3 regions of the Bacillus sp. WC2503 genome follow, and region 1 is predicted to be linked to each of the others. Evidence: a T-box and tRNA genes for the amino acid it is inferred to sense, from the RefSeq annotation. Region 1 holds a T-box; the other regions hold tRNA genes.

Region 1 (3,823 bases):
GTTGAATAATTGTTGGAACGGCTCTTTCGTTGGAACTACACCGATATCATATAATACTTTATGCCAGAAACGAGCATATAGTAAGTGAAGTACAGCGTGCTCTGCACCGCCGATATAAATATCAACTGGAAGCCATTGTTTTACTTTTTCAGGATCTACAAGTGCTTCGTTATTATTTGGATCCATGTAGCGTAAGTAGTACCAACAGCTACCAGCCCATTGTGGCATTGTGTTCGTTTCACGACGACCTTTTTTACCAGTTTCAGGATCAACAACATTTACCCACTCGTCAATGTTAGCAAGTGGTGATTCACCTGTACCTGAAGGACGGATGTTTTCTGTTTTCGGAAGAACTAATGGTAATTCTTCTTCTTTCACAGCTGTCATTGTGCCATCTTCCCAGTGGATTACTGGAATTGGCTCACCCCAGTAACGTTGACGGCTAAATAACCAGTCACGTAGACGGTACGTTACTTTTTGATTTCCTGCGCTCGTCACTTCAAGCCATTCAATCATTTTTGCGATTGCTTCTTCTTTATTTAAACCATCAAGGAATGCTGAGTTTACGTGTGCACCATCACCTGTGTATGCTTCTTTCGTAATGTCTCCGCCTTTTACAACTTCCTTCATTGGAAGATTGAACGTTGATGCGAATTCATAGTCACGCTCATCGTGAGCTGGAACCGCCATTACAGCACCTGTTCCGTAAGTTGCAAGAACGTAATCAGCAATCCAGATTGGTAATTTCTCACCGTTTACTGGGTTAACTGCGTAAGCACCAGTGAATACACCAGTTTTCTCTTTCGCAAGTTCTGTACGCTCTAAATCACTCTTCATTTTTACAGAATTAATGTAAGCTTCTACAGCTTCTTTTTGCTCAGCAGTTGTAATGTCAGCAACAAGTGCATGCTCTGGAGCAAGTACACAGTAGCTTGCACCGAATAGTGTATCAGGACGCGTTGTGAAAACTGTGAATTTTTCATCTGTACCGTCGATGTTAAAGTGTACTTCTGCACCTTCAGAACGACCAATCCAGTTACGTTGCATATCTTTTAAGCTTTCTGGCCAATCAAGCTCATCTAGATCTTCTAATAGACGATCTCCGTAAGCTGTAATTTTTAACATCCACTGTCTCATCGGACGACGCTCAACCGGATGCCCACCGCGCTCACTCTTACCATCAATGATTTCTTCGTTTGCAAGTACTGTACCAAGCGCTGGACACCAGTTTACAGGTACTTCATCAACGTAAGCTAAGCCTTTTTCAAATAGTTTTAAGAAGATCCATTGTGTCCACTTGTAGTAGTTTGGATCCGTTGTATTTACTTCACGATCCCAATCATAAGAGAAGCCTAATGCTTTAATTTGATTACGGAACGTATTAATATTAAGCTCTGTAAATTCTGCCGGGCTATTTCCAGTATCAAGTGCATATTGCTCTGCTGGAAGACCGAATGCATCCCATCCCATTGGATGAAGAACGTTATATCCTTGCATACGCTTCATACGAGATAAAATATCTGTCGCTGTATAACCTTCTGGATGTCCTACGTGTAAGCCTGCACCTGATGGATATGGAAACATATCTAGTGCATAAAATTTTGGTTTTTCTGTCTCATCTGGCGTACGGAATGTTTTATTCTCTTCCCAATATCCTTGCCACTTCTTCTCAATTTCTTGATGATTAAAGCTCATGAGATACCCTCCTTGAAATTCTATTTATTTTCACCGCCCAAAATACAAAAAACCTCTCATCCCTAGAAAGGGACGAGAGGTTATAGATTCCCGCGGTACCACCCTAAATTAATGTAAAATATACATTCGCTTAGATCCGTAACGTGGATTAACGGCAATTGCTACTATTAGTTTCACAACTGCAACTCAAAGGCGAGTTCATAACGAAACGTGGATTGACTTGCACCGACCGTCAACTCTCTAAACCCGCTTCTATTACTACTACTCCTTTTCACTGTTATTACAAATATGAGTTAATTAAATATATTCTAAAACATGTTACATGTTCCGTCAAACTAAACTGCAATTTTTTCTTCAACTGTTTCTTCTACTTTTACTCGTTTGTCATAAATGCTCGTTGCTATAAGCGCTACTACCAGCATTACCATGATCGCGATAAACAATACTTCCATATTGTATAAATCAACAATTGCTCCGCCGACGACTGGTCCGAACATTTTCCCTACAGTCGCCGCACTATTTACGACCCCTTGATAAAATCCTAATTTATCTTTCGGTGCAAGTATATTTGCAATGGTCGGAACCGCTGGCCATACGAATAACTCACCAATCGTTAATGTTACCATCGCAACGAGGAACATCGTAAATTGCTGCGCTTGACTTAACACAATGAATGAAGCCGCAAAAATGAAAATCCCAATCATAATTTGTTGTTTTAAAGAACGCTTCATCCAGCGAATTAGCATACTAACGAGCGGCTGCGCACAAACGATCATCGCTCCGTTTATCGTCCATAATAAACTATAGTGACGAAGGCTAATATTTAATTCTTGCATATGTGTTGCAATCGCCCCTTGCCACTGTACGTATGTAACCCAGCATAAAGCATATGCTACACACACAATAAGAAGTGCTTTGAATCCCGGTGTAAGTGACCACCCTTTTTTCGTTTCGACTTCTTTTTGTACCTCTGACCCTTTTTTGTCTTCCATACCACGGAATCCAATAAAAGCAATTAAGAAGAAAACAAAGTATAAAATAAAGTTCGCTAAGAAAATATAATCAAAACGATACGACGCAACTAAGCCACCGCACGCTGTTCCAATCGCAATACCAACGTTTTGTCCAACATACATCGCATTAAATGCTCGTCTTCCGCCCTCTGGCCAAACTGTACCAACCATCGCATACATCGATGGAAAGACCATTCCAGAACCAAAGCCAATTAATGCTAGCCATACAACATATAACGGCCAACCATGGAAGAACACAAGACCTAAAATCGATACGAGTGTAATGACAATTCCTACTAAAATTGATTTATAACCGCCCCATTTATCAAATAAAACACCGCCGAGCAAGTTTCCGATTACACCAGTAAGCGAGTTGATCATTAATACCATTCCAGCCACTGATAAAGATTTCCCTAGATGATCATGCAAATAAATTGTATTAAAAGGCCATAAAAAAGAAGCACCCGTGACATTAATAATCATCCCAGCTACTAATAGCCATACTTTCCTTGGCATATTCTCCCCTCCTATTCTATTTTTTTCGTTCATATATAACAGTAAAATTGTAGTCGTTTTTAAATAGGAAGGCAATTGATTAATAGTTGATGAAATTCAGATAATGGTTTATCGGTAAATGAAATTATATTGATTGTCGCTTGAAAATATATCAGAGATTTTCTAATTATATCGACTTACCGAAAAAAAACGACAGCAGCAACAATCTATAAAAAAGAGGAGACTGCATTCACTTCATGCAGTCTCCTCTTTTTTATATTACCCAACTTCTTTTTCTCGCTTCGCACGTTCTTTAGCGCTCCATTTAAATATTTTATCCAACAGAGAGTATATCCTCCCAGACTCTTTCGTTAACAAAGGACCTAACGATGCCAATATTAACACGTATAAAGCTGAGAATGGTTTAATCGTCGCCATTAAGCCGCCCGCAATTCCAATATTCGCGACAATAATGGAGAACTCTCCGCGTGATACAAGCGTTAATCCGATATTCGTAGATGCCTTATGTGATAACCCTGCTTTACGTCCCGCAGCCATTCCAGCGATAAAATTACCGATGAGAGTAATGAAAACTGCTCCTAAGGCCAACCACACGGCTC
Region 2 (3,823 bases), 1.2 Mb from region 1:
ACGGAGGCGCCCAAAGGTTCCCTCAGAATGGTTGGAAATCATTCGTAGAGTGCAAAGGCATAAGGGAGCTTGACTGCGAGACCTACAAGTCGAGCAGGGACGAAAGTCGGGCTTAGTGATCCGGTGGTTCCGCATGGAAGGGCCATCGCTCAACGGATAAAAGCTACCCCGGGGATAACAGGCTTATCTCCCCCAAGAGTCCACATCGACGGGGAGGTTTGGCACCTCGATGTCGGCTCATCGCATCCTGGGGCTGTAGTCGGTCCCAAGGGTTGGGCTGTTCGCCCATTAAAGCGGTACGCGAGCTGGGTTCAGAACGTCGTGAGACAGTTCGGTCCCTATCCGTCGTGGGCGTAGGAAATTTGAGAGGAGCTGTCCTTAGTACGAGAGGACCGGGATGGACGCACCGCTGGTGTACCAGTTGTTCTGCCAAGGGCATAGCTGGGTAGCTATGTGCGGAAGGGATAAGTGCTGAAAGCATCTAAGCATGAAGCCCCCCTCAAGATGAGATTTCCCATAGCGTAAGCTAGTAAGATCCCTGAAAGATGATCAGGTTGATAGGTTCGAGGTGGAAGCATGGTGACATGTGGAGCTGACGAATACTAATAGATCGAGGACTTAACCATATAATATGTAGCAAATGTTATCTAGTTTTGAGAGAACATAAAAAAACTTGTTGACTTTTAAAGTGAATAAGTTATAATAATGATTGTCTCAAAAGAATAATGTCTGGTAATGATGGCAGAGAGGTCACACCCGTTCCCATACCGAACACGGAAGTTAAGCTCTCTAGCGCCGATGGTAGTTGGGACCTTGTCCCTGTGAGAGTAGGACGTTGCCAGGCAATATTATTCCGCAGTAGCTCAGCGGTAGAGCTATCGGCTGTTAACCGATCGGTCGTAGGTTCGATTCCTACCTGCGGAGCCATTGGAGAGCTGTCCGAGTTGGCCGAAGGAGCACGATTGGAAATCGTGTATACGTCACAAGCGTATCAAGGGTTCGAATCCCTTGCTCTCCGCCATAAGGATTTATAATATTTGGCCCGTTGGTCAAGTGGTTAAGACACCGCCCTTTCACGGCGGTAACACGGGTTCGAATCCCGTACGGGTCACCACTTTGGAGGATTAGCTCAGCTGGGAGAGCACCTGCCTTACAAGCAGGGGGTCGGCGGTTCGATCCCGTCATCCTCCACCATATAAATTTTATATGAATAGTATTATCGCGGGGTGGAGCAGCACGGTAGCTCGTCGGGCTCATAACCCGAAGGTCGCAGGTTCAAATCCTGTCCCCGCAACCAAATGGTCCCGTGGTGTAGTGGTTAACATGCCTGCCTGTCACGCAGGAGATCGCCGGTTCGACCCCGGTCGGGACCGCCATTTTTTTAATAAGGCTCGGTAGCTCAGTCGGTAGAGCAGAGGACTGAAAATCCTCGTGTCGGCGGTTCGATTCCGTCCCGAGCCACCATTTATCTTAATACAATACGCCGGCTTAGCTCAATTGGTAGAGCAACTGACTTGTAATCAGTAGGTTGGGGGTTCAAGTCCTCTAGCCGGCACCATGTAAGTTTCGGAGGGGTAGCGAAGTGGCTAAACGCGGCGGACTGTAAATCCGCTCCTTCGGGTTCGGCAGTTCGAATCTGCCCCCCTCCACCATTTACATAGGGGCATAGTTTAAAGGTAGAACTGAGGTCTCCAAAACCTCCAGTGTGGGTTCGATTCCTACTGCCCCTGCCAAATATATTTACACAACATGGCGGTTGTGGCGAAGTGGTTAACGCACCGGATTGTGGCTCCGGCATTCGTGGGTTCGATTCCCATCAGTCGCCCCATTTTTATTTTAAAAATTACAAATAATCTAATTGATACTTACATATAATTAAGTAAGAATTCGATGGGCTATAGCCAAGCGGTAAGGCAACGGACTTTGACTCCGTCATGCGCTGGTTCGAATCCAGCTAGCCCAGCCATTTTTGCGGAAGTAGTTCAGTGGTAGAATACAACCTTGCCAAGGTTGGGGTCGCGGGTTCGAATCCCGTCTTCCGCTCCAATTAAATTAAATATGGCGGCATAGCCAAGTGGTAAGGCAGAGGTCTGCAAAACCTTTATCACCGGTTCAAATCCGGTTGCCGCCTTTATTATTGTGCCGATGTGGCGGAATTGGCAGACGCGCACGACTCAAAATCGTGTTCCTTCGGGAGTGTCGGTTCGACCCCGACCATCGGTATCACGAACGGCGTAACATCAAGGCTCTACACTAGTTGTGTAGAGTTTTTTTGTGTTTTCATCGCACTACAAAATAAGGACTAATACTATCAAAGCTCATGCTATACAGTTAAAGCAAACTGTGAAACACTAAAGGGATAAAAATGAACATTCATTTTTATCCCTTTAGTGTTTCATTTTATAGAGAATCTCTCCACCCTGGTGACATGAAGTTAAATCCGACACCACCAGTAGATATTAGCACATTATCAACTGTTAACTTTGTAATTTCTAAAAACTTCTTTTCAAACTCTTCTCTGTTGTACTTGTACATAGTTGAGTGGCACGACCACATTTGCGTTGAAGTACTCAACCATTCCCCTAATTCCTTTAATTTAGGGAATGACTCAAATTGAATTGGTTCATCTAATTTCATGAATCTCACTTGATAGATAGTTGGGTTTAGCTTTTCTCCTATCCCTTTAAGACCATGTGCTTTTTTTTCATTTAAATGTGTCATAATTCTCTCCCATCCTTCAAATCTTTGAATTCCAAAATTATTTTCCTGTTTTAATTATACAGCAATAAAAAGTAATTAGGGGGAGGTTGTGGTAATTTTTCCCTTTTCTTTATTGTTTAGCGGGAAATAAAGTAATAAATGAAATATGATAATTTTAATCAAGAGAGAAATGAAAGTAAAAAGTATCAGTTATTTATTGTGATTCCATTTTGGCTTCGTTTCATTTTAATTCATCATGTTTAAAGAAGCTCAAAATTTTTAAAATACTTTAAAATAAAGGATTTTAGGGGGAACACTCTATATAACTATATAAATGTCACCTAGAAAGACTCAAAATCGTGTTCCTTCGGGAGTGTCGGTGCGGCCCGGACAATCGGTATCGACGATGTAAAAAGACTCTAACAGAAATGTTAGAGTCTTTTTTGTTAAATTATATTATGTGATGCTAAAATTCGTAATAAACGTAAAAATTCATGTATAATATAACTTGTCGAAAGAACAAAATGATAATGATTTATATTATGTCTGTAATATGAATCAAAAGTGAACTTTTTATATTTCTTTTAAAAATGTGTTGAATACACATTATATTTCATATTAATATTTTTATGTAGATTTAAAACGAGAAAGAGAGTGGAAAGTATGGGCCGTAAATGGAACAACATTAAAGACAAAAAAGCATCAAAAGATGCAAATACAAGCCGTATATACGCGAAATTTGGACGTGAAATTTATGTGGCAGCAAAACAAGGCGAGCCAGATCCTGAATCAAACCAAACGTTAAGAGTTGTATTAGAGCGTGCGAAAACATACAATGTACCAAGAACAATTATTGATCGTGCAATTGAAAAAGCAAAAGGCGGTTCAGAAGAAAACTATGATGAGCTTCGTTACGAAGGATTTGGACCAAATGGATCTATGGTAATTGTAGATACACTTACAAATAACGTAAACCGTACTGCAGCAGATGTACGAGCTGCATTTAGCAAAAACAGTGGTAACATGGGCGTAAATGGTTCTGTAGCTTACATGTTCGATGCGACAGCTGTTATCGGTCTTGAAGGTAAAACATCAGATGAAGTTCTTGAAATTTTAATGGAAG
Region 3 (3,823 bases), 3.9 Mb from region 1:
ATCGACCCGGGAGACAGTGTCAGGTGGGCAGTTTGACTGGGGCGGTCGCCTCCTAAAGTGTAACGGAGGCGCCCAAAGGTTCCCTCAGAATGGTTGGAAATCATTCGTAGAGTGCAAAGGCATAAGGGAGCTTGACTGCGAGACCTACAAGTCGAGCAGGGACGAAAGTCGGGCTTAGTGATCCGGTGGTTCCGCATGGAAGGGCCATCGCTCAACGGATAAAAGCTACCCCGGGGATAACAGGCTTATCTCCCCCAAGAGTCCACATCGACGGGGAGGTTTGGCACCTCGATGTCGGCTCATCGCATCCTGGGGCTGTAGTCGGTCCCAAGGGTTGGGCTGTTCGCCCATTAAAGCGGTACGCGAGCTGGGTTCAGAACGTCGTGAGACAGTTCGGTCCCTATCCGTCGTGGGCGTAGGAAATTTGAGAGGAGCTGTCCTTAGTACGAGAGGACCGGGATGGACGCACCGCTGGTGTACCAGTTGTTCTGCCAAGGGCATAGCTGGGTAGCTATGTGCGGAAGGGATAAGTGCTGAAAGCATCTAAGCATGAAGCCCCCCTCAAGATGAGATTTCCCATAGCGTAAGCTAGTAAGATCCCTGAAAGATGATCAGGTTGATAGGTTCGAGGTGGAAGCATGGTGACATGTGGAGCTGACGAATACTAATAGATCGAGGACTTAACCATATAATATGAAGCAATGTTATCTAGTTTTGAAAGAATATAAAAAACTTATTGACTTTAAAAGTTGAATAAGTTAAAATGATTCTTGTCTTAAATGAATATAGTCTGGTAATGATGGCAGAGAGGTCACACCCGTTCCCATACCGAACACGGAAGTTAAGCTCTCTAGCGCCGATGGTAGTTGGGACCTTGTCCCTGTGAGAGTAGGACGTTGCCAGGCAAATGGAGGATTAGCTCAGCTGGGAGAGCACCTGCCTTACAAGCAGGGGGTCGGCGGTTCGATCCCGTCATCCTCCACCATTTATGTCGGAGGGGTAGCGAAGTGGCTAAACGCGGCGGACTGTAAATCCGCTCCTTCGGGTTCGGCAGTTCGAATCTGCCCCCCTCCACCATTTCTTAATTATTGGGCTATAGCCAAGCGGTAAGGCAACGGACTTTGACTCCGTCATGCGCTGGTTCGAATCCAGCTAGCCCAGCCATTAAGAGCCATTAGCTCAGTTGGTAGAGCATCTGACTTTTAATCAGAGGGTCGAAGGTTCGAATCCTTCATGGCTCACCATTTTCAATAAAATATGCGGGTGTGGCGGAATTGGCAGACGCACTAGACTTAGGATCTAGCGCCTTTGGCGTGGGGGTTCGACTCCCTTCACCCGCACTTTTAATAAAATATCTCATAACATGTCTTGCGGAAGTAGTTCAGTGGTAGAATACAACCTTGCCAAGGTTGGGGTCGCGGGTTCGAATCCCGTCTTCCGCTCCAATTTTCAATATGACATGCCGGGGTGGCGGAACAGGCAGACGCACAGGACTTAAAATCCTGCGGTGGGTGACCACCGTGCGGGTTCGACCCCCGCCCTCGGCACCATATGCGCCCGTAGCTCAATTGGATAGAGCGTTTGACTACGGATCAAGAGGTTAGGGGTTCGACTCCTCTCGGGCGCGCTTTTATTAACGGGAAGTGGCTCAGCTTGGTAGAGCACCTGGTTTGGGACCAGGGGGTCGCAGGTTCAAATCCTGTCTTCCCGATTTTCCCAAAAACATGGGGCCTTAGCTCAGCTGGGAGAGCGCCTGCCTTGCACGCAGGAGGTCAGCGGTTCGATCCCGCTAGGCTCCACTTTATTTATTATATGTCTCGGAGGTATACCCAAGTTCGGCTGAAGGGATCGGTCTTGAAAACCGACAGGCGGTGAGAATCGCGCGGGGGTTCGAATCCCTCTACCTCCTCCATTTTCTTTTGAAATGGTTTAGCTACATATAATAATAAAATATTTATTTTCCTTCATGGAGGTATACCCAAGTTCGGCTGAAGGGATCGGTCTTGAAAACCGACAGGCGGCGAGAGTCGCGCGGGGGTTCGAATCCCTCTACCTCCTCCATTTTTAAAATATTATATTGTCGCGGGGTGGAGCAGTACGGTAGCTCGTCGGGCTCATAACCCGAAGGTCGCAGGTTCAAATCCTGTCCCCGCAACCAAATGGTCCCGTGGTGTAGTGGTTAACATGCCTGCCTGTCACGCAGGAGATCGCCGGTTCGACCCCGGTCGGGACCGCCATTTATGTTGGCTCGGTAGCTCAGTCGGTAGAGCAGAGGACTGAAAATCCTCGTGTCGGCGGTTCGATTCCGTCCCGAGCCACCATTTTTTTTATGCCGGCTTAGCTCAATTGGTAGAGCAACTGACTTGTAATCAGTAGGTTGGGGGTTCAAGTCCTCTAGCCGGCATCATTTAGGGGCATAGTTTAAAGGTAGAACTGAGGTCTCCAAAACCTCCAGTGTGGGTTCGATTCCTACTGCCCCTGTAAAGTATATGGGCCTATAGCTCAGCTGGTTAGAGCGCACGCCTGATAAGCGTGAGGTCGATGGTTCGAGTCCATTTAGGCCCACCATATATTTATTCCGCAGTAGCTCAGTGGTAGAGCTATCGGCTGTTAACCGATCGGTCGTAGGTTCGAGTCCTACCTGCGGAGCCATGGCCCGTTGGTCAAGTGGTTAAGACACCGCCCTTTCACGGCGGTAACACGGGTTCGAATCCCGTACGGGTCATAAAGAAAGAGTCAGCAATATGCTGGCTCTTTTTTATTGTGTATAATCCTCTTTTTTATCATCTTATTTTCCTCAAATAAATAAAGGGATTTAGGAAAAACTATGGTATGTATTAAAAGGAGGAGATAAAAAATGACGCAAGTTAGAGACTTTATGAGTACTCATATTGTACATTGTACACCGTTAGATAATGTATATGAGGCTGCTGTAAAAATGAAGGAAGAATCAGTTGGATTGATTCCTGTTCTTGAAAATGAACAAGTCGTTGGGCTTGTTACTGATCGAGATTTAGTTGTTCGAGGGATTGCTGAAAAACATCCTGGGTCTAATAAAATTACAAATGTAATGACGACAAACATTGTTTCGGTTTCTCCAGATGATTCTATTGAAAAAGCTACAGAATTAATGGCACAGTATCAAATTAGACGATTGCCAGTAGTTGAGGGCGGTCAACTTGTCGGGATGCTAGCATTAGGTGATTTAGCTATAAGAGAAGCGGCAGATGATCAAGCTGGGTTCGCTTTAAGTGAAATCTCGGAACGTACGGAATAAAGTTAAACTTTAATTAGTGAAAGTGTTATTGTCCACAAATAGTGGGATAAATGATGGATAAAAATCAGATACATTATTCTAGTATATGTGGATTAAACTAATATATTAGCGTGATGTATCTGAGACATTATATAATAAGTACATAGTTAAGGTTTTCGACAGTTTATTTAAATTTTTCATTCCTAATTTTAAATAAGAGAAAAAGTGATATACTGATAGATATAAGTATTATGATAGGTTTTGAATATAACAATATTTATTTTTAGTGTTGTAATAATCAATTAATATTTCCTACGTAGATAAAGTGAAACTTTAATTATTGGGGGGGTTGTCCATCCTCCAACGATTATTCGTTGAACCAATCGGGCTTTTACGGGCAGTTTTATTTCCCACCTAACTTCCTCGCATTCACTGGATTTTGAGGTGGGCGTCTTACTGCCCGGCAAATAGCGGGATAAAAAGGGAAGGGGAATTATATGAGGGCTGTACAGGGCGATCCAAATTGGAATTTGGTTACAGATACATATATAGAACCAAATAATTTTG

The links. A T-box is a leader RNA that pairs with one kind of tRNA and senses whether it is charged. The one in region 1 lies ahead of leuS (leucine--tRNA ligase), so its partner is inferred to be a tRNA-Leu.
Region 2: it encodes a tRNA-Leu, which carries the amino acid that the T-box ahead of leuS (leucine--tRNA ligase) is inferred to sense. The anticodon was not compared.
Region 3: it encodes a tRNA-Leu, which carries the amino acid that the T-box ahead of leuS (leucine--tRNA ligase) is inferred to sense. The anticodon was not compared.

What each region holds. Positions count from the first base shown of each region.
Region 1 covers NZ_JBQYMD010000001.1:3,944,810-3,948,632, forward strand. Annotated here, with positions in the region: gene leuS (leucine--tRNA ligase) at 1-1,695, opposite strand, end outside; T-box leader at 1,761-1,979, opposite strand; gene ACUN26_RS20290 (MDR family MFS transporter) at 2,031-3,224, opposite strand; gene ACUN26_RS20295 (cation:proton antiporter) at 3,483-3,823, opposite strand, start outside.
Region 2 covers NZ_JBQYMD010000001.1:5,192,927-5,196,749, forward strand. Annotated here, with positions in the region: rRNA gene ACUN26_RS26705 (23S ribosomal RNA) at 1-626, shown strand, start outside; rRNA gene rrf (5S ribosomal RNA) at 729-844, shown strand; tRNA gene ACUN26_RS26715 (tRNA-Asn) at 853-927, shown strand; tRNA gene ACUN26_RS26720 (tRNA-Ser) at 930-1,021, shown strand; tRNA gene ACUN26_RS26725 (tRNA-Glu) at 1,040-1,114, shown strand; tRNA gene ACUN26_RS26730 (tRNA-Val) at 1,119-1,194, shown strand; tRNA gene ACUN26_RS26735 (tRNA-Met) at 1,221-1,297, shown strand; tRNA gene ACUN26_RS26740 (tRNA-Asp) at 1,301-1,376, shown strand; tRNA gene ACUN26_RS26745 (tRNA-Phe) at 1,389-1,464, shown strand; tRNA gene ACUN26_RS26750 (tRNA-Thr) at 1,483-1,558, shown strand; tRNA gene ACUN26_RS26755 (tRNA-Tyr) at 1,569-1,652, shown strand; tRNA gene ACUN26_RS26760 (tRNA-Trp) at 1,660-1,733, shown strand; tRNA gene ACUN26_RS26765 (tRNA-His) at 1,753-1,828, shown strand; tRNA gene ACUN26_RS26770 (tRNA-Gln) at 1,892-1,966, shown strand; tRNA gene ACUN26_RS26775 (tRNA-Gly) at 1,972-2,046, shown strand; tRNA gene ACUN26_RS26780 (tRNA-Cys) at 2,061-2,131, shown strand; tRNA gene ACUN26_RS26785 (tRNA-Leu) at 2,142-2,223, shown strand; gene ACUN26_RS26790 (DUF3884 family protein) at 2,401-2,721, opposite strand; gene ACUN26_RS26795 (YebC/PmpR family DNA-binding transcriptional regulator) at 3,364-3,823, shown strand, end outside.
Region 3 covers NZ_JBQYMD010000001.1:89,401-93,223, forward strand. Annotated here, with positions in the region: rRNA gene ACUN26_RS00410 (23S ribosomal RNA) at 1-688, shown strand, start outside; rRNA gene rrf (5S ribosomal RNA) at 790-905, shown strand; tRNA gene ACUN26_RS00420 (tRNA-Val) at 910-985, shown strand; tRNA gene ACUN26_RS00425 (tRNA-Tyr) at 994-1,077, shown strand; tRNA gene ACUN26_RS00430 (tRNA-Gln) at 1,090-1,164, shown strand; tRNA gene ACUN26_RS00435 (tRNA-Lys) at 1,169-1,244, shown strand; tRNA gene ACUN26_RS00440 (tRNA-Leu) at 1,260-1,340, shown strand; tRNA gene ACUN26_RS00445 (tRNA-Gly) at 1,371-1,445, shown strand; tRNA gene ACUN26_RS00450 (tRNA-Leu) at 1,462-1,550, shown strand; tRNA gene ACUN26_RS00455 (tRNA-Arg) at 1,554-1,627, shown strand; tRNA gene ACUN26_RS00460 (tRNA-Pro) at 1,638-1,711, shown strand; tRNA gene ACUN26_RS00465 (tRNA-Ala) at 1,727-1,799, shown strand; tRNA gene ACUN26_RS00470 (tRNA-Ser) at 1,820-1,912, shown strand; tRNA gene ACUN26_RS00475 (tRNA-Ser) at 1,969-2,061, shown strand; tRNA gene ACUN26_RS00480 (tRNA-Met) at 2,082-2,158, shown strand; tRNA gene ACUN26_RS00485 (tRNA-Asp) at 2,162-2,237, shown strand; tRNA gene ACUN26_RS00490 (tRNA-Phe) at 2,246-2,321, shown strand; tRNA gene ACUN26_RS00495 (tRNA-Thr) at 2,332-2,404, shown strand; tRNA gene ACUN26_RS00500 (tRNA-Trp) at 2,411-2,481, shown strand; tRNA gene ACUN26_RS00505 (tRNA-Ile) at 2,492-2,568, shown strand; tRNA gene ACUN26_RS00510 (tRNA-Asn) at 2,578-2,652, shown strand; tRNA gene ACUN26_RS00515 (tRNA-Glu) at 2,654-2,725, shown strand; gene ACUN26_RS00520 (CBS domain-containing protein) at 2,858-3,277, shown strand; gene ACUN26_RS00525 (DUF3965 domain-containing protein) at 3,754-3,823, shown strand, end outside.